3 regions of the Phytobacter diazotrophicus genome follow, and region 1 is predicted to be linked to each of the others. Evidence: predicted binding sites of a transcription regulator. Region 1 holds the regulator's gene; each other region holds the start of a gene.

The links. The regulator CRP, encoded in region 1, controls carbon source genes, mostly activating them, when cyclic AMP is high. The targets are predictions, from matches to a motif close to ATGTGANNNNNNTCACAT.
Positions count from the first base shown of each region.
Region 2: a site for CRP is predicted at 2,492-2,509, ahead of cdd (cytidine deaminase). Genes of this name have one in related genera too.
Region 3: a site for CRP is predicted at 1,049-1,066, ahead of ACS0RQ_RS07825 (YfcZ/YiiS family protein). Genes of this name have one in related genera too.

Region 1 covers NZ_CM125428.1:456,823-467,769, reverse strand. Annotated here, with positions in the region: gene mdcC (malonate decarboxylase acyl carrier protein) at 1-262, opposite strand, end outside; gene ACS0RQ_RS02140 (triphosphoribosyl-dephospho-CoA synthase) at 272-1,129, opposite strand; gene mdcA (malonate decarboxylase subunit alpha) at 1,129-2,784, opposite strand; gene ACS0RQ_RS02130 (nicotinate phosphoribosyltransferase) at 2,998-4,488, opposite strand; gene prs (ribose-phosphate diphosphokinase) at 4,502-5,362, opposite strand; gene ACS0RQ_RS02120 (NUDIX hydrolase) at 5,555-6,274, shown strand; gene ACS0RQ_RS02115 (hydrolase) at 6,398-7,381, shown strand; gene ACS0RQ_RS02110 (YheU family protein) at 7,382-7,600, shown strand; gene ACS0RQ_RS02105 (phosphoribulokinase) at 7,652-8,521, shown strand; gene ACS0RQ_RS02100 (OsmC family protein) at 8,622-9,026, opposite strand; gene crp (cAMP-activated global transcriptional regulator CRP) at 9,336-9,968, shown strand; gene ACS0RQ_RS02090 (YccS/YhfK family putative transporter) at 10,022-10,947, shown strand, end outside.
Region 2 covers NZ_CM125428.1:1,799,764-1,810,710, forward strand. Annotated here, with positions in the region: gene ACS0RQ_RS08625 (BssS family protein) at 1-37, shown strand, start outside; gene ACS0RQ_RS08630 (hypothetical protein) at 262-687, shown strand; gene sanA (outer membrane permeability protein SanA) at 706-1,422, opposite strand; gene cdd (cytidine deaminase) at 1,549-2,433, opposite strand; gene ACS0RQ_RS08645 (CidB/LrgB family autolysis modulator) at 2,563-3,258, opposite strand; gene ACS0RQ_RS08650 (CidA/LrgA family protein) at 3,255-3,653, opposite strand; gene ACS0RQ_RS08655 (LysR family transcriptional regulator) at 3,791-4,687, opposite strand; gene ACS0RQ_RS08660 (GNAT family N-acetyltransferase) at 4,783-5,325, shown strand; gene dusC (tRNA dihydrouridine(16) synthase DusC) at 5,405-6,343, shown strand; gene bglG (transcriptional antiterminator BglG) at 6,496-7,329, shown strand; gene bglF (PTS beta-glucoside transporter subunit IIABC) at 7,471-9,330, shown strand; gene ACS0RQ_RS08680 (glycoside hydrolase family 1 protein) at 9,346-10,740, shown strand; gene ACS0RQ_RS08685 (small membrane protein YohP) at 10,797-10,880, opposite strand.
Region 3 covers NZ_CM125428.1:1,618,267-1,629,213, forward strand. Annotated here, with positions in the region: gene fadL (long-chain fatty acid transporter FadL) at 1-799, opposite strand, end outside; gene ACS0RQ_RS07825 (YfcZ/YiiS family protein) at 1,170-1,454, shown strand; gene fadI (acetyl-CoA C-acyltransferase FadI) at 1,617-2,927, shown strand; gene fadJ (fatty acid oxidation complex subunit alpha FadJ) at 2,927-5,074, shown strand; gene sixA (phosphohistidine phosphatase SixA) at 5,284-5,769, shown strand; gene smrB (endonuclease SmrB) at 5,835-6,386, opposite strand; gene prmB (50S ribosomal protein L3 N(5)-glutamine methyltransferase) at 6,550-7,482, shown strand; gene aroC (chorismate synthase) at 7,518-8,603, shown strand; gene mepA (penicillin-insensitive murein endopeptidase) at 8,607-9,428, shown strand; gene ACS0RQ_RS07865 (sulfite exporter TauE/SafE family protein) at 9,428-10,240, shown strand; gene ACS0RQ_RS07870 (elongation factor P hydroxylase) at 10,237-10,785, shown strand; gene ACS0RQ_RS07875 (YfcL family protein) at 10,799-10,947, shown strand, end outside.

The sequences.
Region 1 (10,947 bases):
GAATGCGCGCGACGCCAGGCGTGGCGCCGAAATCGTGAATGATCAGTTTGCCCGCAGGCAGGTTGCTGACGGTTTGCAGACGGTTGAACAAGGCTTCCCAGCGGCCACGGCTGTTGTCGACGGAAGTCGTGATATCTATAGTGAGTGTCTGGCTCTGGTCGGCGGTGAATAACACCTCCATATCCCCTGAACCAACAACCCCTGCCAGCGCTTTGCCGTTTAAGGTACGGCTGGCGGGCACGGTTAATGTGATTTTTTCCATAACATCCTCTTAATGCTTGAAATAGGGTGTCCCGATACGGTCAAGAAACAGAGTGGCAGCCAGTAAGTCTGCCGCACCGCCCGGTGAGGCGTTCAGCGCCAGCATTTGACGATCCAGGAGGTGGAGCGCCTGCTGTCCTTCCGGGGTCGCACTGCCCCCCGCGGTTAAGACGGCGCGCGCACCATGCTGCATGGCCTCAAGCCCTTCCATCCCGGCGCGGGAGAGCACGCAGGTATCGGTAAGCGAGGTCATGATGGCCATCAGGGCATCAATCCGGGCGTGAGACTCACTGCCACCGTTCATCCGGCTCAAACGCAACTGCGGTAAGGCGAGCTGTAAAATATGCGGGAAGGCCTGTTGTGCCTCTTCTCTGGCACCGGGTACGCGATAGCGATGTGTGGCGCGAAGCCCTTTACTGAAAATTTTGGGCGCGGCGTCATCCGGCAGTTTCGCCAGTGTGGCGGCGGTCGCTGCAATAACAGGCGCGCTCGCATCGCCACCACGCATCGCCACCGCGCTGACCAGCAGCCCCAGCGCCCAAATCGCACCACGGTGGGTATTCACGCCACCTGTTGCCACCATCATCTGCTGTTCGCCAACACGTCCGAGTCGTCCAATGGTTTGTCGCAGCGCAATGTCCGCCGGACGTTGCCAGCTTTGTTGCGCCAGCGCCTGAAACGTGGGGGTCAGGCTATGGGCAGAGCGCTCCATCAGCGCAAGCGTTAAGTCGTGGTGCGCGCCGTTCCCCCGACTGTCCACCAGACCGGGTTTCGGGCTTAATCGTGCTTCGTCAATCAGACACTGCGTGGCGGTTCGCGCCAGCCATTCGGCACCGCCTTCAACCTGAATCTGTGGCAGAAGTTTCATTACCAGCTCCGGAATTTCGCAGGCGGGTTATAAAGACCACCGGACCATTCCACCAGGTCTGCCACGCTGCTTGCCGCAAGTAACGAACGGGTGGCCTCGGTGCGGCGAATACCCATATCTTCCGGGTAAACCACTTTGCCACTGCGGCGCAATTCGGCGACGCGTTTGGCGTCTACGCCCAGGCCAATATCGGTGATACCCGCCACGGCGGCGACCATCGCACGGCGCTCTTCAAGGCTTTCAGCACGATAGAGGTAAGCAATGCCTTCTTCGGTCAGCACATGGGTGACGTCATCGCCATAAATCATGACCGGTGCCAGCGGCATACCGGACGCTTTGGCCACGTCTACAGCATCAAGCGTTTCCACAAAGGTGGGTTTTGCACCGGCCTGGAAGGTCTCAACCATCTGCACCACCAGCTTTTTACCGCGCTGCATGGGGTCAGGTTCGGTGATCATATTCAGCCAGGCAGGCGTCGCATGACGACGACCATGCGGGTCATGGCCCATATTTGGCGCACCGCCGAATCCAGCCAGACGCCCACGGGTGACCGTCGACGAGTTTGCCAGGCCATCCACCTGCAGGGTCGAGCCGATAAACATATCCACCGCGTACTGACCCGCCAGTTGGCAGAAGGCGCGGTTGGAGCGCATAGAACCGTCTGCGCCGGTAAAGAACACGTCCGGGCGGGCGCGGATGTACTCTTCCATCCCCAGTTCGCCGCCGAAGCAGTGCACGCTCTCCACCCAACCGCTTTCAATGGCCGGGATCAGCGTTGGATGCGGGTTCAACGTCCAGTGCTTACAGATTTTGCCTTTCAGACCAAGCTGTTCACCGTAAGTCGGCAGCAACAGTTCAATCGCCGCGGTGTTAAAGCCGATACCGTGGTTCAGCGACTGTACCTGGTGCTCGGCGTAAATCCCTTTGATGGCCATCATCGCCATCAGAATGTGTTCCTGTTTAATCAGGCGCGGGTCGCGGGTAAACAGCGGTTCGATAAAGAAAGGCTTATCAGCCACGACCACGTAGTCAATCCACGAGCCAGGGATATCCACACGCGGCAAATCGCATTCGTCATCCACCAGTTCATTGACCTGGGCGATAACAATGCCGTCGCGGAAGGCGGCCGCTTCCACCAGCGCCGGGGTGTCTTCGGTACTCGGCCCGGTGTAGAGATTGCCTTTACGGTCCGCTTTGTAACCGGCAATCAGTGCCACGTTTGGCGAGAGGTCAACATACAGGCGGGAATACAGCTCGATGTAAGTATGAATAGCGCCGATTTCCAGCAGGCCATCTTCCAGCAACTGTGAGATACGCAGGCTTTGGGTACCCGAGAAAGAAAAGTCCAGCTTGTGGGCGATACCTTTTTCGAAAATGTCGAGATGTTCACTGCGTCCGACGCTTGGCATGATCATATGCAGGTCATGGACTTTTTGCGGGTTGACCGACGCCAGCGCGCGGGAGAGAAAATCGGCCTGTTTTTGGTTATTCCCTTCCAGTACCACTTTGTCGCCCGGCGCGATCAATTTTTCCAGCATGGCGACCAGATCGTCGGTCGGCAGCACCTTGCCCTTTACGGGTACGGATGCCAGGCGACGCTGTTTTTCCGTGCGCCGCGTATTCCACACCCGTTCTGGTGTTTGTCCAGATAACATTATTAACCTCCTGATTCAGCGAATCATTTTGATTTGCTTAACACTAAGTAAAGTGTGCGCGCTGGTGAGAAAGGCATCAATTAAGGATAAAAGACGATTGTTAGCCTGAGAGTAATAATCAAAGTGATGATTTGTGACGAGGATCATTTTAAGAAGGGAAAATGTGTAGCACATAGGGGGCACGATGCGCCCCCCCAGAATGGAGTAGAGCAGTTAGCGCTGGGCGGTCAGGCGCTGGCGAATCTGTTCAAAATGGTCAACGTTATACAGTTTGCCGTCCAGGAAACGCGTTTTCAGTTCACCGGTTCTTTCCTGCTCCCAGGTTTGTTCATCATGCAGTTGCAGCTCACCCTGCGCGTCTCTTTCTACCCGTAACAGCCCGCGCGCTGAACGTTTCAGGCCGCTGTCAGTTTTCGGCTCTTTGAAGATCATCCGCCCTTCGCCGTTAACCGCGCCCCATGTCGCTTTCATCGCAAAACCAAACGTATCGCGTGTGTTGTACTGATAGGTAAATGATCCCACCCCGAAGACAACGTTTGAGCTGGCAAAACCTTTGGCTTCCAGGCGACGCAGGATTTCATCTGCCCGCGCAAGGGTAATGGAGTCGCCATAAATCAGACCAACATGCGGGTCGAGTACCTTGTAGCCCTTCTCATTCACGGTGCCGCCGAAGATCTCCCATAGCACTTCCACAGAACCTTTCTCCTCCGGGGTGCGCGTGTTGCGGGTATCATCATCCGCCCCGGTACCACACAGGATCTCAACCGGGTCACCGCTGTCCGGGCGGAACACGACGCGCCCTTCACGATTAAGGATTATCTGTTTCAGTTCACGGGTGTATTCCGTCATTACCCGCCAGTAATCCCAGGTATCCGAGACGATTGAGACAAAGCCCTGCGGATAGAGATCGACTATCAAACGACGGAAGGTTTCAATTTCTTGTTCCTTCTCGCCCATGCACATCACGCTATGCTCGGTGGCCGGAATGCTCGCGCCAATAAAATAGTCCTCACCAGCGGTGTAGTGGTCACGGGCGTAGAGCAGTGACGGAATGCTGTCGGTACCTTTAAAACTCAGCAGGTGCCCGGCACCGGCCTGCATAGTGTCCTGGAGACCCGCCATGCCACGGAAGGAAAAGTCGTGGCACTGGAAATCAAGATGTGACATATCGCTGCAGGTTTTTACCGCCCACTGTTCACAGACTTTACGGTAGTGGTGCGCAATGGTGGCGTTGGTGGAGGCTTTCCACAATTCAGCGGAGAGCACCGTCTCAAGATAATTCACCAGCCAGAAGAACTCATCACGGGTATTGGTGATGGTCAGCACCGGCACTTTCATGGGCACTTTGCTGCCCTCATCAAGGGATTTAATGTGCAGAGGCAGATAACCCAAATTGTGCAGTGCGCGAATGTGGTCAACCGGCACGGCGTCTTTGCCCAGGTAGCTGTCCATCACCGCTTTGTATTCATTAACCACGTCTTCTTGTGGGCGGGCAAAAAAGGCATCGTTGAACAAATCGACCATAAACCACTGTAAAAACCCCTGCAGACCAAAGAACACCAGCTTGCCGTCTGCCATGGGAGATGAGAAAAAGCGATCGCTGCGCGGCGTAAAGTTGGAGTACACCTGCGTGGTCCCTTGCGGGTACTGCGCGCGGTGGGAAACTTTATAACCGTCGATAGCCAGGATGGGGTTCATTTTCATGGTGTTATCTCCCTTAAGCACAAAAAATAGTGTCGATGTCGATAAGCTCAACGCGAGGTTCGCGAAGCTCAGAAGAGGCAAAAGAAGTAGTGGTATAAATGGCGTCAATACCATTGTTCAGCAGGTTCCCGACCCCTTTAGAAAACACGCCGTGGGTTACATATAAACTCACGCTGCGCGCGCCGGCATCACGTAGTACCTGAGCAGAGCCGATAAAGGTACCGCCCGCATCGCAAAGGTCATCCACAATGAGCACGTCTTTGCCTGCCACATTACCGGAGACGAGGGAAAAACCGGTCAGGTTACCCGTTGCAACATCACGCTCTTTCGTGAGGATGGCATAGTCCCGCGCCCCACTGGCTTTGGCTACGTTATGAATTTTCTTCAATGCCCCGGCATCGGGCGCTACAAGCATCAATTTGCCTGTGCTTATCGCCTGACGCAGGTTTTCGCTTTTCATCAGGCAGGTTTCCTGCGCAATCACCACGCTATTGTTGATGGCCGCCGCTGCCGCATCACTGTGCGGATCCAGCAGATAAACTTTGTTGAAGTTCAGTGTGTTCAACTGGTTAGCGAATACTTTGAGCGCAAAACTGTCGCCGTTAACCATGTGTCGGTCCTGGCGCGCCCAGGGCAGCCATGCCAGTTCAAGATGGCTTACGGCGATGTCCGTAACATGACGCACCGCATCAACCAGTTGGGCTAACAGCATGAAATCGTTCATATCGCGCATGGCGGCAACGCGAACCCGCATGACCTGAGCAAAACGTGGCAGTTCACCGATGACTTTCAGCCATACCGCGCCGTCGGGAAAGACACCTCGTTCGATTTCAACGGGTTGATTATCAAGTGCTAACGCGATTCTGCTGGTCATAATTCACCTCACCATTAATTAATGTCCCTAAGACACTTATAATAGTGTCTATGAGACATTTATTGGCAAGGGATTTTTTTCCTATCGCGCAAATAAAAAGTTAATCAATTGATATTTAAGGGTATAAAAGTTAGCTTGCCGCCATTGGGTGGGCTGATAAACTTGTGGCGTGTTTAATAAGCCGAGTAAGCGATGATCAGCGAAGCAGAGTATCTGGATTCTTATGATGCCAGCCGGTTCCCTTCCCCCCTGGTGACGGTAGACAGTGTGCTGTTCACGCTGCATGAGCAGGCGCTTCGCGTTTTGCTGGTGAAACGAGCGAGTCACCCTCAACGGGGGCGTTGGGGTCTGCCTGGCGGGTTTATCGATATGGAAAAAGATGAATCCACGCGAGCCACGGCATTACGTAAGCTGACAGAAAAAACGGGCGTCTCCCCTTCCTGGCTGGAGCAACTGGATACGTTTTCCGGGGCAAAACGCGATCCCCGTGGCTGGAGTCTGACCATCGCTTGGTATGCGTTAATCTCCTGGGTAGCCTGCGCGCCGCATATCGCGAGCGTCAGCGATGCCAAATGGATGCCCGTAACCGGGCTGGATGATATCGACCTGGCCTTCGATCACCGGGAGATAATTCAGACGGCGCTACAACGGTTACGACAGAAAACAATGTACTCTTTACTGCCAGTGTATTGTCTGCCTGATACCTTTACCCAGACACAATTGCAGGAGGCGACGGAGATTATCCTCGGCCAGCCTATCCAGCGAAAAAGCCTGATTCGCCGATTTGAGGCCTCAGGCATGTTTGAAGAGACAGGCGAGAGCGTAGCGACAGGTGCGCGAAAAGCACGCTTGTGGCGACGTAAGCCGGGTGTCGATATTCATCTCTTTTCCCGAAATTTACTGACGGACTAGTATGGCCTGCACGATGTCCCGCGAAATGAAAAAACGGCGCAACATCGAGCAGCTATAGTTGTCCCATTCTTGATTCTATTGTTCTTTACTATGGCTGAAATTACACCTTCACGACTCTCGGAAATGGCTGCTGATAACTCTGCGTTCCGCCCACTGCGCGGCGGAAGCAATCCGCATTTCCAGACCATGCTCCCGCGACTGATCCGCCGGAAACTGGGCTTTACGCCGACCTGGCAGCGCCTGGAATTGCCCGATGGCGATTTTGTGGATCTCGCCTGGAGCGAAGACCCTGAACTGGCAAAACATAAACCACGGCTGGTGGTCTTCCACGGGCTGGAAGGCAGCCTGCACAGCCCCTATGCTCATGGTCTGATAGAAGCAGCAAAAGCGCGCGGCTGGCTGGGCGTGGTGATGCATTTCCGTGGCTGCAGCGGTGAACCTAACCGCCTTAACCGCATTTATCACTCTGGCGAAACCGAAGACGGCACCTGGTTTTTGCACTGGCTGCAACGGGAGTTTGGCCAGGCCCCTACCGCGGCGGTGGGCTATTCGCTGGGCGGCAATATGCTGGCCTGCCTGCTGGCTAAAGAGGAAAATCGCGTACCCCTGGATGCTGCGGTCATTGTCTCTGCCCCCTTTGTCCTGGAAGCATGCAGCGCCCATATCGAAACCGGCTTTTCACGGGTGTATCAGCACTATCTGCTCAACCTGCTGAAAGCCAATGCGTCGCGCAAATTAAAAGCCTATCCGGGTTCCTTACCCATTGATTTACGGCAATTGAAACGTCTGCGTCGTCTGCGCGATTTTGATGATGCGATTACGGCGCGTATCCATGGTTTTGCCGATGCGATTGACTATTACCGCCAGTGCAGCGCCATGCCGCTGCTGAATAAAATCAGCAAACCGACGCTGATCATCCATGCTAAAGATGACCCCTTTATGGATCAAAATGTGATCCCCGATACGCAGACATTACCGCCGTCGGTAGAATATCAACTCACCGAACATGGCGGTCACGTGGGGTTTGTGGGCGGCACGTTACTCCACCCGGAAATGTGGCTTGAGAAACGTATCCCCGACTGGCTGCAAACTTATCTGGAAAGCTAAATGATTATTCCCTGGCAGGACCTGGCGCCTGAGACGCTCGACAGCCTGATTGAAAGCTTTGTCTTGCGTGAAGGCACCGATTATGGTGAACATGAGCGCTCACTCGAACAAAAGGTCGCCGATGTGAGACGGCAACTTAAAAACGGTGAAGCCGTACTGGTGTGGTCAGAACTGCACGAAACCGTCAACATTATGCCGCGCTCGCAGTTTCGCGAGTAACTCACTGGCGGCTGGCTTCGTCTACAACAATGGTTTACTCAGGGAGCTGCTATGTCCGCTAAACATCCGGTTATTGCCGTAACAGGTTCCAGCGGTGCGGGAACCACCACCACCAGCCTCGCGTTTCGCAAAATCTTTGCTCAACTGAATTTGCATGCCGCCGAGGTTGAAGGTGACAGTTTTCATCGCTATACCCGCCCTGAAATGGACATGGCAATTCGTAAAGCCCGCGATTTAGGTCGACATATCAGCTATTTTGGCCCGGAAGCGAATGACTTCGGCCTGCTGGAACAAACGTTTATTGAGTACGGACAAACCGGCACAGGCCAGGCACGAAAATATCTGCACACCTACGATGAAGCCGTTCCCTGGAACCAGGTTCCCGGTACGTTCACCCCCTGGCAGCCCCTGCCGGAGCCAACGGATGTGCTGTTTTATGAAGGGTTACACGGCGGCGTGGTGACGCCCCAGCACGATGTCGCCCGCCACGTCGATCTGCTGGTAGGCGTGGTGCCCATCGTCAATCTCGAGTGGATGCAAAAGCTGGTACGCGATACCAGCGAGCGCGGTCATTCCCGTGAGGCAGTGATGGACTCGGTGGTTCGATCGATGGAAGACTACATCAATTTCATCACCCCACAATTTTCCCGCACCCATATTAATTTCCAGCGCGTGCCGACGGTGGATACCTCCAACCCGTTCGCCGCCAAAGTGATCCCATCGCTCGATGAGAGCTTTGTGGTGATTCATTTTCGTAATCTTGAAGGGATCGACTATCCCTGGTTGCTGGCGATGTTGCAGGGTTCGTTCATTTCACACATGAATACGCTCGTGGTGCCTGGCGGCAAAATGGGGTTAGCAATGGAGCTGATCATGACACCGCTGGTCCAACGGCTGATGGAAGGGAAGAAGATTCAATAGGCCTCCAGCCGACACAACTTCTGCCTCCCTCTGAAGCCCCGGTAAACGCAGCGCCACCGGGGAATGTGTCGGATACGCGACGCTTATCCGACCTGTGTTCTCAGGCCTCAATCACCTCATATGAATGCGTGATTTTCACCGCTTTCTCCAGCATTAATGCCACGGAGCAATACTTCTCGGCAGAGAGATCCACCGCGCGCGATACCGCCGCCTCTTTTAGCTCTTTGCCGGTCACGATAAAGTGCAAATTGATATGCGTAAACAGACGCGGAGCCTCTTCACGACGCTCTGATGTCAGCTTCACTTCGCAATCTTTCACATCGTGGCGGCCTTTTTGCAGAATAGAGACAACATCGATAGCGCTGCATCCCCCTGCGGCCATCAGCACCATTTCCATCGGGCTTGGGGCTTTGTCGCCTGAGTTACCATCCATCAGGATCTGGTGCCCGGACGCAGACTCGCCAAGGAACGTTAAACCTTCTACCCATTTCACACGAGCTTGCATTTTTAATTCACTCCGGAGTTACAATTTTCTTTACAGATTACGCGCACATAAGAAAACTCGCAACGGAAGGCGACCTGCGTCAAGCTGAAGCGAGACACCAGGAGACAGGCGTTAAAAGCTATGCTAAAACAATCACGATGCTACAGTGATACATTGACGTTATGCATGTATGCAGAGGACATCACATATTACAGGCCGCAGGCATGTCTGACGGTCCACTTCCCAGGTATGGGGAAGATAGATTGCAACCCCGGACGCGATATGTGAATCCAGCGTCTGGAGCCAGCTTATAACAGAGGATAACCGCGCATGGTGCTTGGCAAACCGCAAACAGACCCGACTCTCGAATGGTTCTTGTCTCATTGCCACATTCATAAGTACCCGTCGAAGAGCACGCTGATTCACCAGGGTGAAAAAGCGGAAACGTTGTATTACATCGTCAAAGGCTCAGTGGCTGTGCTAATCAAGGATGAAGAAGGTAAAGAGATGATCCTCTCTTACCTTAACCAGGGAGATTTTATCGGTGAACTGGGTCTGTTCGAAGAGGGTCAGGAGCGCAGTGCATGGGTACGCGCTAAAACCGCTTGTGAAGTGGCCGAAATCTCCTACAAAAAATTCCGCCAGTTAATTCAGGTGAACCCGGATATTCTGATGCGTTTGTCTTCCCAGATGGCGCGTCGCCTGCAGGTCACCTCGGAAAAAGTCGGTAACCTCGCCTTCCTTGATGTAACGGGCCGTATCGCACAGACGCTGCTGAATCTGGCGAAACAACCGGATGCAATGACCCACCCGGACGGTATGCAAATTAAAATTACCCGCCAGGAAATTGGTCAGATCGTTGGCTGTTCCCGCGAAACCGTCGGCCGTATCCTGAAAATGCTGGAAGATCAAAACCTGATCTCCGCACACGGTAAAACCATTGTCGTGTACGGTACACGTTAATTCTCAAGCGGCGCATCGCCCTTAACGATGCGCCGTTTTTGTCTCTCTTCCCCATGTGGCGCAGGCTGATTTATCACCCCGAAATCAACTATGCACTGCGACAAACGCTGGTGTTATGCCTCCCTGTGACCGTGGGTCTGATCGCGGGTCGTCTCGATCTTGGTCTGCTGTTTTCTCTCGTTCCCGCCTGCTGCAATATTGCCGGTCTGGATACTCTGCATAAACGTTTCTTCAAACGCGTCATTATCGGCGGCACGCTCTTTGCGGGCAGTAGCCTCACGGTACAGCTATTACTGACGCAAAATATTCCGCTACCGCTGATTCTGAGCGGATTAACGCTCTTGCTCGGCGTCACAGCAGAAATCAGCGCATTACACGGGCGGCTTCTACCCGCCTCGCTCATTGCCGCCATCTTTACTCTCAGCCTCGCCGGTAACATGCCCATCTGGGAGCCGTTGCTGATTTATGGGCTGGGTACCCTGTGGTACGGCGCATTTAACGCCTTCTGGTTCTGGTTGTGGCGAGAGCAACCGCTGCGTGAATCCTTGAGCCTGCTGTATCGCCAACTGGCAGACTATTGCGAAGCGAAATACAGTTTACTGACGCAGCACGTCGATCCAGAAAAAGCTCTTCCGCCACTCCTGGCACGCCAGCAAAAGGCGGTGGATATGATTAGCCAGTGTTACCAACAACTGCATATGCTGGCGGCAAATAACAACAACGACTACAAGCGGTTACGCCGCGTCTTCCAGGTGGCGCTGGACTTACAGGAACATATTGCCGTCAGTCTCCACCAACCGCAGGAAGTGCAGGAGCTGGTCGAACGCAGCCATGCCGAGGAAGTTATCCGCTGGAATGCGCAAACCGTTGCCGCGCGGTTACGGGTCATAGCCGATGATATTCTTTATCACCGCTACCCCAAACGCTTCAATATGGATAAACAGATTGGCGCGCTGGAGAAAATTGCCCGCCAGCACCC
Region 2 (10,947 bases), 1.3 Mb from region 1:
GGTTAGTCTGCATAAGTACGAAGAAAAAGTTGCCTGATATTCCTCAGTTTATAAATGATTAACATTGCAGCAGCTGTAGATCATTACAGCCTGCTGCCAGTTATTAGGTATCTTACTATTTTTATTTGTTAATTTTACTACATAATAGTTAAGTACCGCTACGTTAACGCTTAAGTCAATTCTTAATGTTGGCGTATTACATGCTTTTTACGCTATATAGTATAGGTGAGCAATCCATTGTGATGCTGAACTGGAGCGCCTATGAATGTTGTGTATTTTAAAGTTGATCACCCGCCGCACGAAAAACAAACCTCTGTTCACTTCCATTTAAAATCCGTGCAGCTACTACGCGATAATACTGTTGTTGCCGATTTTGGTGATCTTAAAATAACTAATTTGCCTGCCTGGTATTATACTGTTATCCCCACTGGATTCAGTAAAATTGAATTTTCAATACAAAATAGATCGCAGTTACGTATTGAATGTTATGCGGGTTACTTACGTACTGGTGAGTATATTGTCTCGACGCCCGGTGGCGAAATCACATTGCCATTTAATGCCCTCTCAGGGCTTTGGACACTGAATAAGCAAGGACAAGTCTATATCGACCATCAAGAATTTATGGCGCGCAATTATTCGCTACTTCGACCTGCCAAAATACCTGCACGTGGTGTATCCGTGTTTTGATGTGGGGTAGAGAGATATCTAGTTATTTTTCTTGTCTAAATCAAGTAGCTGCTCGACGGTCACCGCCGGGTAGCCCTGCGCATCGTCGGGTACTTCCTGCAATGAAGGAATAGGTTCCAGCGGGCCTAAGAAACGGGGTTCACGTTTGAACAGATATAAATCAGCGAGCGTCCCCAGACGTGCGCCAAATTCACGTATGCGTACGCTCCACATATTTTTCGGCGAAGGGACAGCATAACATTGCGCCTGGATGCCCATATGCTGGGCAATAAAAAGTGCACGTTCGCAATGAAAGCGCTGAGTGATAATAATAAAATCGTTGGTATCGAAAACCTTACGAGTACGAACAATCGAGTCGAGTGTGCGAAATCCTGCGTAGTCCAGCACGATATCAGAAGGGTCAACGCCAGCGGCAATCAGGTCCTTACGCATGGTCATCGGCTCATTATAACTTTGCAGAGCGTTATCGCCGCTTAGCAGCAGATAATTCACTTTGCCGCTGTTGTAGGCATTCAGCGCGCCCTGAATACGATAGCGGTAATACTGATTAATCACGCCAGTGCGGTAATATTTTGCGGTGCCCAGCACCACCCCTACCTGACGCCAGGGTAAATCCTGCAGGTCATCGTAGATGTAGGGTGCGGTTTTCCAGCTTATCCAGCGGTCTAAGCCGAGCGCAGTCAACAGCAGTAAGCCGATAAGGACCAACAGGCTGTATACAAAGCGCTTTAGCATGCGGACAAACTCGATACAGGATTAAATTTCACTCAAGGCTACTTTACCCGTTCGGCAATCGCAAGAAACGGGCGTTCAATTGCGGGGTTTTTCATCACTGCGGACAAAATGCCCGCAGTTGACTGGTCAGTCGAGCAAAACGCGCTCAACGTTCTGGCAACCCAGAGCGCGCAACGTGGCGACAGTCGCGTCCCATTGGGTGAGAGGGGCATCGGCTTTTTCGGCGAGTACTGCACGCTGCATATCCGGATAGTCGAACCCGGCCAGGCTCATCAGATTCAGCGCGCCCTGGAGTGGTGGCAATGTCGGGTTGAATGCGGCATTTTCCGCATAGCTGCCGCTGAAAATGCGCCCATTGCGACACTCAATAGCCACACCAGACGGTGACTGTGTATACGGCGTATGGCTTTTGTTGGCCGCTGCGATAGCCGCCTGAGAAAGCGCGTCTCCGCTGAGGGCAAACCCGTGGTCCTGAGCATCAAGTAACAGGGTTTTAATCTCAAGATCCTTCGGACCGAACGCGTCTGGCAGATAATCGCCCAGGGTATGCGGCGCACGCCCCGGTAAGTTAATACGTAGCGTCAGGCCGCTGTTCAGTTCATTCATAAACTGACGACAGTGACCGCAGGGGGTGTAATTAACGGTGATGGAGGCCAGCGCCTTTTCACCGCGCTGCCAGGCGTGGCTAATGGCACTCTGCTCTGCATGGACGGTTTGCTGCATGGTGGCGCCAGGGAATTCCATATTGCTGCCGAAATACCAGGTGCCGCTGACGCCGCGGGCAATCGCGCCGACGTTAAAGTGCGAAAGCTCAGTACGTGCGCAGGCTGCTGCTAACGGTAACAGAGCGAAAGCCAACGCGTCTTCGTCCATCCCTGTGGCGTTAAGCAGAGTCGCTACCTGTTCTGCGTTTAACATCGCGGGAAAATCCGCGTCCGCCAGCAGCGGCGCCAGTGCGGCCTGTAAATTCTCCGCAAGGGTCGGAAACGCAGTGTGAAAACGTGAATGCATGGCGTTGCCTCATAACAATGTATTGGGATCGTAGTGTAAGGGCCGTTTTAGCCTTTATATGTGATCAACATCTCGCTGTATATGCAACGTATGCAATTCAAATTAAAAATGCGCGACGCATCGCAAATTTTAGCCCGCTATCGCGAGGATTACCGGGAACAGGAATGGCGCAATCAATGACGTAATAATCCCACAAATGACCAGCGCCAGTGAGCTAAAGGCCCCTTCCTGATAATCCAGCTCTGCACAACGCGCGGTACCCAGGGCGTGCGACGCGGTGCCCATCGCCAGGCCACGTGCTGATTTTGTGTGGATACGCATGGCATTCAGCATGGTATGGCCGAAGACCGCGCCCAGGACGCCGACAAAAATCACACAGACTGCGCTAATTGCCGGAATACCGCCAATGCTGCCGCCAACCGCCATAGCAATCGGCGTGGTGACCGATTTAGGCAGAATGGACGCGGCAATCTCTGGCGATGCCCCCAACATCAGTGCAATACCGGCGCCGCTCGCCATCGCCACGATACTGCCAAAAAAGCAGATAGTGATGATGGATTTCCAGCGCGCGCGAATCTGGTGCAACTGCTCATAAAGCGGAAACGCCAGGGCAACCACGGCAGGCTGCAATAAATCATTAAGGATTTTGCTGCCCTGGAAGTAGTGGTCATAGGGGATACCGGTGACCAGCAGGAACGGGATAATGACCACCATCGCAATCAGCAACGGATTTAGCAGCGCCATCTTGTAACGTGCGGAGAGCTTACGTGCAGCAAAAAAGACCGCCAGCGTGAGCGGAAGCGACCACCAGATATATGCCATCATTTTTCACTTCCCTTCTCGCCAACGACTTTACGCTCGCCGTGGATCAGATGCGTACTCCAGCTCACCACGAGAAAGACAATCACCGTACTGACGGCACAGGAGACCACTATCGGCCCAAACTGTGCGCGCAGAATGTCGTAATATTGCATTACGCCTACGCCGATCGGCACAAACAGTAGCGCCATGTAGCGTATCAGCACGTAGCAACCGGGATTGACCCATTTGGCGGGCAGAATTTGCAGGGCCAATAGGACAAACATAATTAACATGCCGATAATGCTGCCGGGAATCGTAATAGGCAGCAGTGATGAAATATAAATTCCTGCGTATAAACAAGCGTATATCAGGACAAATGCGCGAAGGTACTGCCAGACAATGTTCAGTGATTTACTCATGGTGTATACCCTTGATGAAACGCATTCATCATACAATTAAAGCCGGAAATGTGCTACCGATCACATCATGAATTCTGAGCATACCAAACATTCCATTCTGGAACGTCGGGCATCACCACAAGATTGTTGTTCCTGGATTACGCGCTGTCTTTATGCTCTGCGGAGGGGATCGCCTGAATGCTGTGGATCACTTCGCGCATTGCGCGATTCACGACTTTGTCCTGGCGCATAATCAGCCCAAGCGTGCGATGCAGCGCAGGGACCAGCGGCTGAACAGTTAAGCCAGCGCAATCCTCTGCCTGCGTTACTGACATCCGCGGCACAATGCTGTAACCAAGCCCTGCGCGCACCATCCGTTTTATCGCCTCAATACTGCCAAGCTCCATCACTGGCGAGACATTCTTACCGGCACGCTGAAACCAGCCGTCAATAAGCTGGCGCGTACTGCTACCGGAAGCAAAAACGATCAGCGGCAGTTGCGCTGTCTCTATACCAGACTCGCCCTCGGGCGGTTTCGCCGTAATAGAGACAAATTCATCGACCAGGACTGGCGTTACATCCAGATTTCTGCTGGTGGCGGGCAGGGTAACAAGGCCGATGTCGATACTGTTCTCCTCCACGCCCCGGACAATATCCTGCGTATTGCCGGTTCTGACGCCAACCGAGAGCTGAGGATACTCTTTGCGTAGCTGTTGCAATATGGCAGGTAATAAATGAATACAAACCGTGGCGCCAGTGCCAAGCGTCACCGTGCCGCTGATATCGAGTTTATGCATAGCAACAGACTGCACGGCAGCGCTAACGGCTTTTTCGATTTCTTCGCAGTGGGCCAGTAATGTCAGCCCTGCCGGTGTCGGGCGAACGCCGCGACCGGTGCGTTCAATCAGGCGGGTTTGCAGCGCGGTCTCCAACTGGCGCATCTGCAAACTGACCGCAGGTTGCGAGATCCCCAGCGCTTCGGCGGCAGCGGTAAAGCTGCGACGGCTGATGACCAGCCTGTAGGTCGTCAATTGATCGAGACTGAGGTGTGCCATCCAAAGTTTTCCTTATACAGGTAATAAGCGCAGCACTATGTCTGTACTTATGCGTTACGGCTAGCCTGTCAACACACCTGAGCAGGAGCCGGACAATGGAAATTATCGAAGCAGAAGAACAACATATTAGCGCAATGCAGCAAATATACGCCTGGCACGTGGTGAATGGCAGCGCCTCATTTGAAACCGCTGCGCCTGACAGAGAGGAAATGCTGGCGCGTTTGAACAAGACTCGCAGCGCCGGATTGCCGTGGTTTGTCATCCTTGAAGAGGGGATCGTGAAAGGCTATTGCTACCTCTCACACTATCGCACGCGTTATGCCTACCGCTACACGCTGGAGGATTCTATCTATATTGATGAACAATTTCGCCAGCGCGGAGCAGGCAAAGCGTTATTGGCGAAAGCCATTGAATGGGCGGAAAATCACGGCTATCGCCAGCTTATTGCCGTTGTTGGCAACAGTGAAAATGTGGGGTCGCTGCGCCTGCATCAGCAGGCGGGTTTTACCCTGACAGGGACGCTGAACAATGTCGGTTTTAAACATGGTCGCTGGCTGGATATTGTTATTATGCAGCGCACGCTGGGTGAGGGGAGTTCGAGCCTTCCGATCACAAATGCTTACCCTCGCTCGGCCTGATGCAGCAGCGTTTTGAAACACACTTTCTTCCCTGTGTCAGAGGCGCTACTATGTCGCCTCATTTTTTCAGGGGCAATGTATGCGTGTATTACTGGCGCCGATGGAAGGTGTGCTCGATTCGCTGGTGCGCGAGCTGCTGACCGAGGTTAACGACTACGATCACTGTATCACCGAGTTTGTGCGGGTGGTTGACCAACTGTTGCCGGCGAAATCGTTTTACCGCATCTGCCCTGAACTGCATCATCAAAGTCGCACCCCCTCCGGTACGCTGGTTCGCGTACAACTACTGGGGCAATACCCCGAGTGGCTGGCGGAAAACGCGGCTCGTGCGGTGGAGTTAGGTTCGTGGGGCGTCGATCTCAACTGCGGCTGTCCGTCGAAGCTGGTGAATGGCAGCGGCGGCGGGGCAACGTTGCTCAAAGACCCTGAGCTGATTTATCGCGGGGCGAAAGCCATGCGCGAAGCCGTGCCCGCTCATCTGCCGGTAACGGTAAAAGTGCGTCTGGGTTGGGATAGCGGCGCACGACAGTTTGAAATTGCCGATGCCGTTCAGCAGGCCGGCGCTTCTGAGCTGGTGGTTCACGGACGAACAAAAGAAGACGGCTATAAAGCTGAGCGTATTAACTGGCAGGCCATTGGTGAGATTCGCCAGCGTCTTAGCATTCCGGTTGTCGCGAATGGCGAGATCTGGGACTGGCAGAGCGCGCAGGACTGCATGGCAGCAACCGGCTGCGATGCGGTAATGATTGGTCGTGGCGCGCTGAACGTCCCCAACCTGAGCCGGGTTGTCAAAGAAAACGCGCCGCGTATGCCCTGGCCCGAGGTTGTTGCGCTGTTGCAAAAATACACGCGGCTGGAAAAGCAGGGTGATACCGGGATGTATCATGTGGCGCGAATCAAACAGTGGCTGGGCTATCTGCGCAAAGAGTATGCCGAAGCGATTACGCTGTTCGAGCAGATTCGTACCCTTAAGAGTTCGCCGGACATAGCCCGCGCGATTCAGGCGCTGAAAGCGTAAACTCTGCGATCATAGTCACGTTTTTGTGTGGCATTGATTGAGTGAATGAAGCAACCTGATAAAGTTTCCTTCGGATTGTTACTGCGTAAGCAGGCTAAACCTGATGTTCTGGCATTTGCCGGAAGTCAGGTTTTTTTGTTTCTGGGGTTCGGATGAAAATCGCCAAAATACTTAATAATAATGTGGTGGTCGTGCTGGATGAACAACAACACGAGCAGGTCGTTATGGGCCGGGGGCTCGCGTTCCAGAAACGTACCGGCGATGAGCTGGATGACAGCAAAATCGAGAAGATTTTTGCCCTGCAAAGTGACGAACTGGTCAGACGCTTAAGCGAGTTGCTCAATCAGATCCCGCTTGAGGTGATGACCGCCTGCGATCGCATTATTGAACTGGCGCGCGGTCGGCTGGGGAAGTTGCAAGATAGCCTCTATATCACTCTGACAGACCACTGCTTTTTTGCCATTGAACGGCTGAAAACAGGGCAGGTGATTCGCAATGTTCTGTTGTGGGAGATACGCCGTCTCTATCCCAAAGAGTTCCAGATTGGGCAAGAGGCGCGGGCAATCATCGCAAGACGCCTGGGCGTGGAATTACCAGAAGATGAAGCCGGATTTATCGCGCTGCACCTGGTCACTGCCCAGCTTAACAGTGATATGCCGGATGTTATGCATATCACTAAAGTGATGCAGGAGATCCTGCATATCGTGAAGTACCAGTTGAAACTCGACTATAACGAAGAGTCGCTCAGCTATCATCGGTTCGTCACGCACCTTAAATTTTTCTCGCAGCGGATGTTAACCCGCACAGTGGTCGAGGATGACGATTTGTCGCTGCACCAGGCGGTTAAAGAGAACTATGCCAGCGCCTGGCGTTGTGCGGAAAAGGTGGCCCGCCATCTGGAACAAAACTATCAGCGGAACCTCACCACAGAAGAGATTATGTTCCTTGCGATTCATATTGAGCGTGTACGAAAAGACAAACGCTAAAAATAGCGTGAAGAACGAAGTGTAAAACAGGATTGTTACTGCATCTCGCAGGCAAAACCTGAGCCCGGCCCGCGAGGTGCTGGACTCAGGTTTTTTTTTATCTCAGTCACAGCCTTCGGGCATAAGAAGTAAGGAAAAAGCATGGAATATCAAGCGCTGGCGAAAGATATTCTCAGCCACGTTGGGGGCAAGGAGAACATTACCAGCCTGGTGCACTGCGCCACCCGGTTACGCTTTAAGCTCAAAGATAACAAGAAAGCGGATGGCGAAGGGCTGAAAGCCAACCCGGGCATCATTATGGTGGTCGAAAGCGGCGGGCAGTTTCAGGTTGTGGTCGGTAACCACGTTCATGACGTATGGCAGGCGGTGCGTGATGAAGCCGGGCTTACAGATGACACACCGGTTGCTGAGCCGGAACAAGGGGAGAAAGTCTCTCTTGTTGGTCGCGTGATCGACGTCGTCTCCGGCATTTTTACCCCTTTTATCGGTATCATGGCGGCATCAGGGATCCTGAAAGGGCTGCTGGCGCTGGCCGTGGTCTGCGGCTGGTTGACGACAAAAAGCGGAACATATCAAATCTGGTTTGCCGCCAGCGACGCGCTGTTCTTCTTCTTCCCGCTGATTCTCGGTTACACCGCCGGGAAGAAATTTGGCGGTAACGCCTTTGTGACCCTCGCGATTGGCGGCGCGCTGACCCACCCGATGATGATAAAAGCCTTTGAAGCAAGCCAGACACCAGGGGCGGTCAGCGAAACGTTTTTGGGAATTCCGATAACTTTTATCAATTACAGCGGCTCGGTTATTCCGATCATCATTGCCGCCTGGGCAAGCTGCTGGCTGGAAAAGCAATGTAATAAATTCCTGCACTCGGCAGTGAAGAACTTTTTTAGTCCGCTGATCTGTATCGCGGTGATTGTGCCGCTGACCTTCCTGGCGATCGGTCCGCTGGCGACCTTGCTGAGCCAGGGGCTGGCGCACGGCTATCAGGCCATCTACCTCTTTGCGCCCTGGCTTGCTGGCGCAGCGTTGGGTGCGCTGTGGCAAGTGTGCGTGATTTTCGGTCTGCACTGGGGTCTGGTGCCGCTCATGATCAATAACCTGACCGTGTTCGGCCAGGACACGATGCTGCCCATTTTACTGCCTGCGGTACTGGGCCAGGTGGGGGCGGTACTGGGGATTTTCCTGCGTACCCGTGATCCTCGTCAGAAAATACTGGCCGGTTCGGCGGCCACGGCGGGTATCTTCGGTATTACTGAACCGGCGGTCTATGGTCTGACGCTACCGCTGCGCCGTCCGTTTATTTTTGGTTGCGTTTCCGGGGCTATCGGCGGGGCGATTGTTGGCTTTAGCGACAGTCACGTCTACTCGTTTGGTTTTGCCAATGTCTTTACTCTGGCGCAGATGATCCCGCCGGGCGGTGTGGATGCCACCCTGTGGGGCGGGATTCTGGGCACGGTTGTTTCACTGGTGCTGGCGTGCATCCTGACCTTTGTGGCGGGGATGCCGAAAACGGCTGCGGTGACAAAACCGATTGCCGTTGTGCCGGGTGAAAACGACATCCTCTCACCAATGACCGGAACCGTACTGGCGCTGGAGCAGGTGCCGGACAGCACCTTTGCCGCCGGGTTGCTCGGCCAGGGGGCGGCGATTATTCCCTCTGACAATAAAGTGATTGCGCCCTTTGCCGGTGAAGTGGCCTCACTCTTTCAGACAAAACATGCCATCGGTTTATTAAGCGACAGCGGTATTGAGGTGCTGATCCACGTGGGCATTGATACCGTCAAGCTGGAGGGCAAGCCCTTTACCGCGCATGTCAGCGTTGGCGATAAAGTTCAGCCTGGCGATTTACTGCTGGAGTTCGATCGCGATGCGATCCTCTCGGCCGGATACGATCTGGCAACGCCCATCATCATCAGCAACAGTGACGACTATCGCGCTGTGACGACCGTGGCATCGACATCGGTGGAATCCGGCATGCCGCTACTGGCCGTCAATCGTTAATCAAAGGAGATATCAATGAATACATTCCCGAATGACTTCTTATGGGGCGGCGCTATCGCTGCAAACCAGGTGGAAGGCGCTTATCTGGAAGACGGCAAAGGCCTTTCCACCTCGGATGTGCAACCAAAAGGCGTATTCGGTGACGTGGTAGAGCGCGTGGCAGGTGACAGCGGCCTGAAAGATGTCGCTATCGATTTCTATCACCGCTACCCGGAAGATATCGCCCTGTTTGCGGAAATGGGTTTTAGCTGCCTGCGGGTGTCCATTGCCTGGACGCGTATTTTCCCCAACGGTGATGAAACCACGCCCAACGAAGCGGGGCTGGCGTTCTACGACAAACTCTTTGATGAGATGATCAGCAAAGGGATGACGCCGCTGGTGACGTTATCGCATTACGAAATGCCATGGGGGCTGGTGAAAGGTTACGGCGGCTGGGGCAGCCGTCAGACCATTACCTTCTTTGAGCGTTATGCCCGCACGGTATTTGAACGTTATAAGAACAAAGTGAAGCTGTGGCTGACTTTTAACGAGATCAACATGTCTCTGCATGCCCCGATGACGGGTGTCGGCCTGCCGGAAGGTAGCAGCAAAGCGGAGATCTTCCAGGCTATCCACCATCAGCTTGTGGCGAGCGCGCTGGCGGTAAAAGCCTGCCACGAGATTATCCCGGATGCCAAAATCGGCAACATGATCCTCGGCGGCCTGATGTATCCGCTGAGCTGCAAACCGGAAGACGTACTGGAAACGCTGCAGCAAAACCGCACCTGGCAGTTCTTTGGCGACGTGCAGTGCCGTGGCGAATATCCGGGTTATATGCTGCGTTTCTTCCGCGAAAACGGCATTACTCTCAACATCAGCGATGCGGATCGTGACGCGCTGCGCACCACCATCGATTTTATCTCGTTTAGCTACTATATGACCGGCTGTGTGACGACCGACGAAGAGCTGAACCAGAAAGCGCGCGGCAACATACTCAGCATGGTACCGAACCCGCACCTTGCAAGCTCAGAATGGGGCTGGCAGATTGACCCGGTTGGCCTGCGCACGCTGCTGAACGTCATGTGGGATCGCTGGCAGAAACCGTTATTTATCGTGGAAAACGGTCTGGGTGCGAAAGACAAACCGGAAGCGGATGGCAGCATCAATGACGATTACCGCATCAGCTATCTTAACGATCACCTCGTGCAGGTACGCGAAGCCATTGAAGACGGGGTGGCGGTGATGGGGTATACCAGTTGGGGGCCAATCGATCTGGTGAGCGCGTCAAAAGCAGAGATTTCCAAACGCTATGGCTTTATCTACGTTGATCGTGATGACGCCGGTAACGGTACGCTGGCGCGCAGCCGTAAGAAAAGTTTCTGGTGGTATCAGGAAGTCATCGCCAGCAAAGGGGCATCGCTCAAGCGATAAGCTAACGGCAGTCTTTCGAAATACCCCTCACTTCCAGGGAGGTGAGGGGGGATTTTTTAGAAAATCATCTTAAACACGCCGGTGACCACCAACAGCCCAATCAAAAAGATAATCAAAATAACCCACAGCAATACCTTCAACATGCTTTTCTCTCCCTTGATGCGTTGTACTCACCGCAAAGTGTAGCAATCGTTCAGAAATATGCCT
Region 3 (10,947 bases), 1.2 Mb from region 1:
TATAGGCCGAAGGCAGACTGCTCTTGTAATCGCCATCAAAGTCGACTTTCACCTCAGAACGGTAGGTTAAGCCGTAACGGTTGTTTTTATCGAGTTCATAAAGGATACCGGCGTTCCAGCCGAAGCCCCACTCATCACCTTTCAGATAAGCTATCTGAGTATTTGCCGGGATACCTGCAACCTGCTGTGCAAGGCCTGGGATCGGTGGTAACGCGCCTGAACCAGCAACGACTTTGCCCAGGTCACCTGCGTAGCGCTCGATCTTCGCTTTGGCATACACCGCATCAAAGCCCAGACCGAAACTCCAGTGATTATTCAGACGATAAGCACCGCTCAGGTTCAGGTTCAGGGTTTCCAGATCTGTTTTGCCCGCGTATGCGCCTGCGGCATAACTGTTATTAAACTCGGTTGCCAGACCGTAATTAGAGGTAACCGACGCGCCCCAGCCAAACTGATCATTAATTGGCGCGACGAAGTGCATGTTAGGAACCCATGCTGTTGGCGCAATATTTTTCGAATCGAGGCTGGCACCTGTCGGTGACGTGCCTGAAATATCAACACCTGGGTCAACGAAAATAGCACCAGCGGAGAACGTCGGACGGTCAAACATCATGATCAGCGCCGGGTTGCGGCTGACGTTGCCTGCATCATCTGCAATAGCGCCTTCGCCGGAATAGGCGCGGCCAAGACCAGAAGAAGAAAACTCGTTGAGCTGGAAGCCTGCGGACCAGGCCTGGGTGGAGACGATTGCCACTGCAACTGCGAGTGCAGATTTGGTAAACAGGTTTTTATGGCTCATGACCAAAACCTCATCCGGTTATTTTTATTTAAACTATGTTACGTGGTGTAACAGGAGCGCGAAGTGTAGGGTCTGCGGTACTTCAGAGAAATCAGACCAGTGGCGAGAGTATAGGTCGGACCAGAGTAAATGTTGCAAGCTTGTATATAAAATTTTTCAATTGTGATCTTCGAAACGGGATCTGCGTGGCAAAATTACGGCCAGCGTTGCTAATGATAATGGGTGGTTTTTGTTCTGGATCATTTTTAAGTGTGATTTCGGTCACTTAGGGCGCTTCCTCAAATTATCAACTGGAGACACGTTATTGAGGGGGGTAAAATGTGCACAACGTTTATTTGGCACCTTGGGTGCGAATTCAGAGGAAATCACAATGAGTAAATGCAGTGCTGATGAAACCCCGGTTTGCTGCTGTATGGATGTTGGTACCATCATGGACAACTCCGATTGCACCGCCTCGTATAGCCGTGTGTTCACAAACCGCACCGATGCAGAAGAGACGCTGGCTGCGCTGACGGCGCGCGCACGTGGCGTAGAGTCAGATCCTTGCCAGATCACCTCAACGTTCACTGAGGTTGATGGCGGCGTGCGTCTGGATATCGATTTTGTTTTTGCTTGCGAAGCGGAAACCCTGATTTTCCAGTTGGGTCTGCGTTAATCTTCCTGCCTGCGCTCCTGCACCTGCGGGAGCGTTTTTTCAATCATCTCTGTGTTTTACCTCCCACTTTTTTCTTTCCCCCATTGGCTAAATGTAAATAATTAGTTAAGACTGTTATCAGGTCCGACCACTAGTGCATCATGCTGTTAACAGGGGAGTGTTATGAGTCAGGCATTACCGCTTGTCACCCGTCAGGGCGACCGCATCGCCATTGTCAGTGGATTACGTACGCCATTTGCCCGTCAGGCAACGGTTTTCCACGGTGTCCCGGCTATCGATCTCGGCAAAATGGTGGTGGGCGAACTCCTTGCCCGTAGCGAAATCCCGCCGGAAATCATTGAGCAACTGGTCTTTGGCCAGGTGGTGCAAATGCCGGAAGCGCCGAATATCGCGCGAGAAATCGTGCTGGGAACGGGCATGAGTGTGCATACCGATGCCTACAGCGTCAGCCGCGCCTGTGCCACCAGTTTTCAGGCGGTGGCAAACGTTGCCGAAAGCCTGATGGCGGGGACGATTCGTGCAGGTATCGCGGGTGGTGCTGACTCCTCATCAGTGTTGCCAATCGGCGTGAGCAAAAAACTGGCTCGCGTGCTGGTTGATGCCAACAAAGCGCGCAGCACAGGGCAAAAATTAAAACTCTTCTCCCGTTTACGGCTGCGTGATTTACTGCCGGTGCCGCCTGCGGTAGCTGAATATTCTACCGGTTTACGCATGGGCGATACCGCAGAGCAGATGGCGAAAACCTATGGCATCACGCGTCAAGAGCAGGATGCGCTGGCCCACCGTTCTCACCAGTTTGCGGCGCAGGCCTGGGCTGAAGGAAAGCTGGCAGATGAAGTGATGACCGCCTATGCGCCACCTTTTCGCGATCCGATAACCCAGGACAATAATGTACGGCAAAATTCCAGCCTCGCGGATTACGCCAAACTGCGTCCGGCCTTTGATCGTCGACACGGCACTGTGACCGCGGCGAACAGTACTCCCCTTACCGACGGCGCGGCAGCGGTGATCCTGATGACCGAATCGCGGGCGAAAGAGCTGGGTTTGCAGCCTCTGGGATACCTGCGAAGCTATGCATTCACCGCCATTGACGTGCAGCAGGACATGCTGCTGGGACCCGCCTGGGCGACGCCGCTGGCACTCGACAGAGCAGGGCTGACGATGGCGGATTTAACCTTACTGGATATGCACGAAGCTTTTGCCTCGCAAACCCTGACCAACCTGAAACTGATGGCCAGCGAGCGTTTTGCCCGCGATGTGTTGGGCCGGTCGCAGGCAACGGGTGAGGTGGATGACAGCAAATTCAACGTGCTGGGGGGCTCAATTGCTTACGGGCATCCGTTTGCGGCAACCGGCGCGCGAATGATCACCCAAACCTTGCATGAACTGCGCAGACGCGGCGGCGGATTTGGTCTGGTCACCGCCTGTGCCGCAGGCGGGCTTGGCGCAGCTATGGTTCTGGAGGCCGAATAATGGACATGACCTCAGCATTTACCCTCGTTGTACGCCCGGACAATGTTGCCGTTGTCAGTATTGATGTTCCCGGCGAAAAGATGAACACGCTAAAGGCGGAGTTTGGCAGTCAGGTACGCGCCATCCTTAAACAAATTCGCGAAAACAAACAGATTCGCGGCGTGGTGTTCATTTCCGCAAAACCGGATAATTTTATCGCCGGGGCGGATATCAACATGATCGATCGCTGCAAAACGGCCAAAGAGGCCGAAGATCTGGCGCGCCAGGGGCAGCAGATCATGGCCGAGATCCACGCACTGTCGATCCCGGTGATCGCCGCCATTCATGGCCCATGCCTTGGCGGCGGTCTGGAACTGGCATTAGCCTGCCATCGCCGAATTTGTACAGATGATGTGAAGACGGTTCTGGGGCTGCCCGAAGTGCAGCTTGGTCTGCTGCCTGGTTCCGGTGGCACCCAGCGACTGCCGCGTCTGGTCGGAGTAAGCACTGCACTGGATATGATCCTGACCGGTAAGCAACTGCGCGCGCGCCAGGCGTTAAAAGCCGGGCTGGTTGATGATGTCGTGCCGGTGTCCATTTTGCTGGATGCTGCCACAGAGCTTGCCGCGCAGGGCCGTCCTGCCAGCCGCAGCCTGCCGGTACGTGAACGTCTGTTGGCCGGGCCGCTGGTTCGCGCGCTGTTATTCCGCATGGTCGCGAAAAAAACCGAGCAAAAAACCCAGGGTAACTACCCCGCGACGACCCGTATTCTGAATGTTATCGAAACGGGCTTAAGCCAGGGCAGTAGCAGTGGTTATGACGCTGAGGCACGCGCGTTTGGTCAACTGGCAATGACCCCGCAATCGCAGGCGCTGCGGCATATTTTCTTTGCCAGCACTGAGGTGAAAAAAGACCCCGGCAGCCCGGTTGCCGCCGGTCCGCTGCGCTCCGTTGGTGTTCTCGGCGGTGGGTTAATGGGCGGTGGAATCGCCTACGTGACGGCAGTGAAGGGTAATCTCCCGGTTCGCATAAAAGATATTAATCCGAAAGGCATTAACCACGCGCTGAAATATAGCTGGGAACAGCTTGATAAAAAGGTGCGTCGCCGCCATCTCAAATCTGCTGAGCGTGATGCGCAAATGGCGCGCATTTCCGGTACGACGGACTACAGCGGTTTTTCCCATCGGGATGTGGTGATAGAGGCCGTATTCGAAGATTTGACTCTTAAGCAACAGATGGTGGCGGAGATTGAAGCGCAGTGTGCGCCGCAGACCATTTTTGCCTCCAATACGTCGTCATTGCCGATCGGTGATATTGCGGCCAGGGCTGCACGTCCTGGGAATATTATCGGATTACATTTTTTTAGCCCGGTTGAGAAGATGCCATTGGTGGAAGTCATTCCCCATGCCGGTACCGACGAACAAACTATTTCAACAGTGGTGAAACTGGCTAAGAAGCAGGGCAAAACGCCGATCGTCGTGGCGGACAAAGCGGGTTTTTACGTGAACCGCATTCTGGCGCCTTATATGAGCGAAGCGATGCGGCTCCTGAGCGAAGGGGAACGTATCGAGAATATCGATAAGGCGCTGGTAAAATTTGGCTTTCCTGTCGGCCCAATCCAACTTTTGGATGAAGTGGGCATCGACACCGGGACTAAAATTATCCCTGTACTGGAGGCCGCTTACGGTGATCGTTTTAGTGCCCCTGCAAGCGTCGTTTCTGCAATATTGAATGACGATCGCAAAGGCAGAAAAAATGAGCGCGGTTTCTATCTTTACGGTAAGAAAGGGCGTAAAAGCAACAAACAGCCTGACCCGGCAATTTACCCGCTTGTGGGGGCATCTGGCACAGGCAAATTATCGGCAGAACAGATTGCCGAACGATGCGTCATGATGATGCTTAACGAGGCCGCACGCTGTTTCGCCGAGAAGGTGATTCGCAGCCCGCGCGATGGTGATATTGGCGCGGTGTTTGGCATCGGTTTTCCGCCTTTCCTGGGCGGCCCGTTCCGCTATATGGATACCCTTGGCGCGGGTGATATTGTCGCAACTCTGCAGCGCCTGGCTTCGCTTTATGGGGAACGTTTTGCACCTTGTCAGCTTTTGTTACAAATGGCTGAGCAGGGCGAAAAGTTTTGGGACAAGCAGGAAACTGATTTTGTAAGTTAAGGTCAAAAAAGGGTAAATCCGGCGTTGAATGAAGCGGAAATGGTTATTTTGTAAACAGTCATTGACTATACTTACGCCATTGAGGTAAAAAACAGCGTTTCATTCATCGAATGGATCAGGCACAATGCCCGGCCATTGATATTTCCTGTCGTAATGGAACTGTTCACGCGGGGAGTGTTAATGCTTCTGGTTAACAAAAGCGGTGCAATATGCAAGTTTTTATCATGCGTCACGGCGATGCAGCCCTCGATGCAGCCAGCGACTCAGTTCGTCCCTTAACCCCTTGTGGTTGTGATGAATCTCGTCAGATGGCAACCTGGCTGAAAGGTCAAAAAGTGGATGTCGAACGTGTTCTGGTCAGCCCGTTTCTTCGTGCTGAACAGACGCTAAACGAGGTAGGTGGATGCATGAACCTGCCAGACAACGTGGATGTCCTGCCCGAACTGACCCCTTGTGGTGATGTTGGCCTGGTCAGCGCCTATCTCCAGGCGCTGGCAAATGAAGGTACTTCCTCTGTGCTGGTGATTTCTCACCTGCCGTTGGTGGGGTATCTGGTGTCCGAGCTTTGCCCGGGTGAAACACCGCCAATGTTCACTACTTCCGCGATTGCCAGCGTGACGCTGGATGAGAGCGGTAAAGGTGTTTACAACTGGCAAATGAGTCCCTGCAACCTGAGAATGCCAAAAGCAATCTGATTCGCCGGACCGTGAAAAAAAGCCGCACTTGTGCGGCTTTTTACGTTTCTGCGCGTCCGTTGCGTTCAGGGAAGCTCAGGCGGCTGCCACTCTTCGACTTCAATCAACACCAGTATTGCCGCATCTCCACCGTACTCTTTGGGGGCCTGGTGAAACGCCATAACATGCGGATGTTGTGCCAGCCAGAGCGGTGTCTGCTGCTTGAGAATATGTTTACCGTGCCCGTGCATGACGCAGGCACAAAAAACGTGTTCGCGTCGGCAGGCGGCGATCAGCGCCCCCAGCTCCTGTTTGGCCTGTAGCTGCGTTAAGCCGTGCAGGTCGAGAAACAGATCCGGGGAATAGTCACCGCGGCGGATCTTCTTTAGTTCAAAATGGCTGACATCGTCGCGCACATACTTCACCGGCCCTTCGGTGTTCAGCAATGGCTGAAATTCATCAGAGAAATAGTGGCTGTTATCAGCCTGCTCCGACAACAGGCGCTTCACCGGGACTTCACTGATTTTTTTCCGTGTCGGGCGGTGGACTACCGTATCCTGCTTTATTTGACGCGTGCCGGTCATTAATTGTCGGAACAGCGTCTGCTCCTCCTCGCTAAGCGATGGTTTCTTTTTCATCTGCGCATCTCATCTTTTATTTCTTTTAGTGTACCCGACTCGCTCCCTGCTGTTCAGCAAAATGCATTTTTAGGCCGCGACGCGAAGCGACAATGCTGATTTATCGCCGTCTTCATGGCAAACTAGCCGCCGAATTTCTTGCGAGCGTGTCCTGGAGGATAAGATGGATAAAATTTTCGTTGATGAGGCAGTAAGTGAACTGCATACCATTCAGGACATGTTGCGCTGGTCGGTAAGCCGATTTAGCGCGGCAAACATCTGGTACGGCCACGGCACCGATAACCCGTGGGATGAAGCCGTACAACTGGTGTTGCCTACCCTTTACCTGCCGCTGGATATCCCGGAAGAGATGCGCAATGCGCGGCTGACCTCCAGCGAGCGTCACCGTATCGTTGAGCGAGTCATTCGTCGCGTCAATGAACGTATCCCGGTTGCCTACCTCACCAATAAAGCCTGGTTCTGCGGCCACGAGTTTTACGTTGATGAACGCGTGCTGGTGCCGCGTTCACCGATTGGTGAGCTGATCAATAACCACTTTGCCGGGCTTATCGACGCACAGCCGCAGCACATTCTGGATATGTGTACCGGCAGCGGCTGTATCGCCATTGCCTGCGCTTACGCCTTCCCGGAAGCGGAAGTGGACGCGGTAGACATCTCCCCGGATGCGCTGGCGGTAACAGAACACAACATTGAAGACCACGGCCTGATTCATCACGTCACGCCGATTCGTTCCGACCTGTTCCGCGACCTGCCGAAAGTGCAGTACGACCTGATTGTGACCAACCCGCCGTACGTTGATGAAGAGGATATGTCTGATCTGCCGTCAGAATATCGCCATGAGCCGGAACTCGGGCTGGCGTCTGGTAGCGATGGCCTGAAACTGACGCGTCGCATTCTGGCTTGCGCCCCTGATTACCTCACCGACAATGGTGTGCTGATTTGTGAAGTGGGCAACAGCATGGTACATCTGATGGAACAATATCCGGATGTTCCGTTCACCTGGCTTGAATTTGATAATGGCGGTGACGGTGTCTTCATGCTGACCAAAGCGCAGTTGCTGGCCGCGCAGGAACATTTCAGCATCTATAAAGATTAAAACGCTAACAACATAACGACGACAACGGAGCCGTAATGGCAGGAAACACTATTGGACAACTCTTTCGCGTAACGACCTTCGGCGAATCGCACGGCATTGCGCTGGGCTGCATCGTCGATGGCGTACCGCCGGGCATTCCACTGACCGAAGCCGACCTCCAGCATGACCTGGACCGACGCCGCCCCGGCACCTCGCGCTATACCACCCAACGCCGCGAACCGGATCAGGTAAAAATTCTCTCCGGCGTGTTTGAGGGCGTGACCACCGGCACCAGCATCGGCCTGCTGATTGAAAATACCGATCAGCGCTCTCAGGATTACAGCGCAATCAAAGACGTCTTCCGTCCGGGCCACGCTGATTACACGTACGAGCAGAAATATGGCCTGCGCGACTATCGTGGCGGTGGCCGTTCCTCGGCGCGTGAAACCGCAATGCGTGTGGCGGCAGGGGCGATAGCCAAGAAATTCCTCGCCCATAAATTCGGCATCGTGATCCGTGGCTGTCTGACCCAGATGGGCGACATTCCGCTGGCGATGAAAGACTGGGATCAGGTTGAACAAAATCCGTTCTTCTGCCCGGACCCGGACAAAATCGACGCGCTGGACGAACTGATGCGTGGGCTCAAAAAAGAGGGCGACTCCATCGGGGCGAAAGTCACCGTTGTGGCGGACGGCGTTCCGGCAGGCCTCGGTGAGCCGGTCTTTGATCGTCTGGATGCCGATATCGCCCATGCGATGATGAGCATCAACGCGGTTAAAGGCGTGGAGATTGGCGACGGTTTTGGCGTGGTCAACCTGCGCGGCAGCCAGAATCGCGATGAAATTACGAAAGACGGTTTTCAGAGCAACCACGCGGGCGGCATTCTGGGCGGTATCAGCAGTGGGCAGCAAATCGTTACCCATATCGCGCTGAAACCGACCTCAAGCATTACCGTTTCGGGACGTACGATTAATCGCTTTGGCGAAGAAGTAGAGATGATTACCAAAGGGCGTCACGACCCGTGTGTCGGTATTCGTGCGGTGCCGATCGCCGAAGCGATGCTGGCCATTGTGCTGATGGACCATTTTATGCGTCAGCGCGCGCAGAATGGCGATGTGACGACCACTATTCCTCGCTGGTAAACAATGAAACGAATTGCAATTGCGCTACTGGCGTTTTTCGCAACGCTGACCTGCCAGGCGGCAACGCCCTGGCAGAAAATTACCCATCCGGTTGCGGGCACACCGCAATCGATCGGTGCTTTCTCGAATGGCTGTATTGTTGGCGCGCATGAACTGCCGCTGCAATCCGATAGCTACCAGGTCATGCGTACCGATCAGCGACGCTACTTTGGTCATCCGGACCTGATTCTGTTTATTCAGCGTCTGGGTAATCAGGTACATAACCTGGGGCTGGGAACGGTGCTGGTGGGGGATATGGGCATGCCAGCCGGCGGGCGCTTTAACGGCGGTCACGCCAGCCACCAGACGGGGCTGGATGTGGACATTTTCCTGCAACTGCCGAAAGCACGCTGGAGCTCCGCGCAATTGTTAAAACCGCAGGCGCTGGATTTGGTTTCCAGCGATGGCAAGCAGGTGGTGTCGTCATTATGGAAACCCGAAATTACCAGCCTGATTAAGCTGGCGGCGAAGGATAACGACGTCACGCGCATTTTCGTCAACCCGGCCATTAAGCAGCAGTTATGTCTGGATGCTGGTATAGACCGCGACTGGCTGCGGAAAGTGCGTCCCTGGTTCCAGCATCGCGCGCATATGCATGTCCGTTTGCGCTGCCCGGCAGATAGCCTTGAGTGCCAGGATCAGCCTTTGCCGCCGGATGGCGACGGCTGTGGCGCGGAATTGCAAAGCTGGTTCAAACCGGCCAAACCTTCTACGACTCCTGAGAAGACGACACCACCGCCGCTGCCTGCTTCCTGTCAGGCATTACTGGATGAGCACGTATTGTAATGGATGCATTTCAAGAGATATTTATGGTGTCGCCACTGCTTCTGGTGGTGCTTTTTGTGGTCGCCACGCTGGCGGGATTCATTGATGCGTTAGCTGGCGGCGGCGGTTTACTGACCGTACCTGCATTACTGGCCGCCGGGATGACCCCGGCGCAGGCGCTGGCCACCAATAAACTGCAGGCCTGCGGTGGCTCCATCTCTTCCACGCTCTATTTTTTGCGCCGTAAAGTGGTGAGTCTGGCCGATCAGAAACTCAATATTCTGATGACCTTTATTGGTTCAACGTCGGGTGCGCTGCTGGTTCAGCATGTTCAGTCTGATATTTTGCGCCAGATTTTGCCGGTTCTTATCATCTGTATTGGTCTCTACTTTTTGTTGATGCCAAAACTGGGTGAAGAGGACCGTCAACGTCGGCTGCATGGCCTGCCTTTCGCGCTGGTTGCGGGCGGTTGCGTGGGTTTCTATGACGGCTTTTTTGGCCCGGGTGCCGGGTCATTTTATGCGCTGGCGTTTGTCACGCTGGCCGGTTTTAACCTCGCCAAATCCACCGCGCACGCCAAGGTGCTTAATGCCACCTCTAATATCGGCGGGCTGTTGCTGTTTATCATTGGCGGCAAGGTGATCTGGGCAACGGGCTTCGTGATGCTGGCAGGCCAGTTCCTGGGGGCGCGTCTGGGCTCACGTCTGGTGCTCAGCAAAGGGCAAAAACTCATTCGTCCGATGATTGTTATCGTCTCGGCAGTAATGAGCGCAAAATTACTTTATGACAGCCATGGGCAGGAGATCCTCCAGTTTCTGGGGGTGAGTGCATGAACACCACAACACATCACTACGAACAATTAATTACCCTTTTTGACGGCTGCTTTGCCGACGATTTTAATACCCGTCTGATTAAAGGCGACGACGAACCGATCTATCTTCCTGCTGATGAAGAAGTGCCTTATAACCGGATCGTCTTCGCTCACGGGTTCTATGCCAGCGCGTTGCATGAGATCTCCCACTGGTGTATCGCCGGGAAAGCCCGTCGCGAGCTGGTGGATTTTGGTTACTGGTACTGCCCGGATGGGCGTGATGCGGTGACCCAGTGTCAATTTGAAGACGTAGAGGTTAAACCGCAGGCTTTTGACTGGTTGTTCTGCGTGGCGGCGGGTTATCCGTTTAACGTCAGTTGTGACAACCTGGAAGGGGATTTTGAACCGGATCGCGTTGTATTCCAGCGCCGCGTGCATGCGCAGGTAATGGAGTATCTCGACAAAGGGATCCCGGAACGTCCGGCGCGTTTTATTAAAGCGCTGCAAGATTACTACCACACGCCTGAGCTAAAGGCGGAACACTTCCCCTGGCCGGAAGATTTATAACTGAGGAAAGAAGATGATCGCAGAATTTGAATCGCGCATTCTGGCGTTAATTGATGACATGGTAGAGCACGCCAGTGACGATGAGCTGTTTGCTGGCGGTTATCTGCGTGGGCATCTGACGCTGGCGGTAGCGGAACTGGAAGCGGGGGAGGATCATTCATC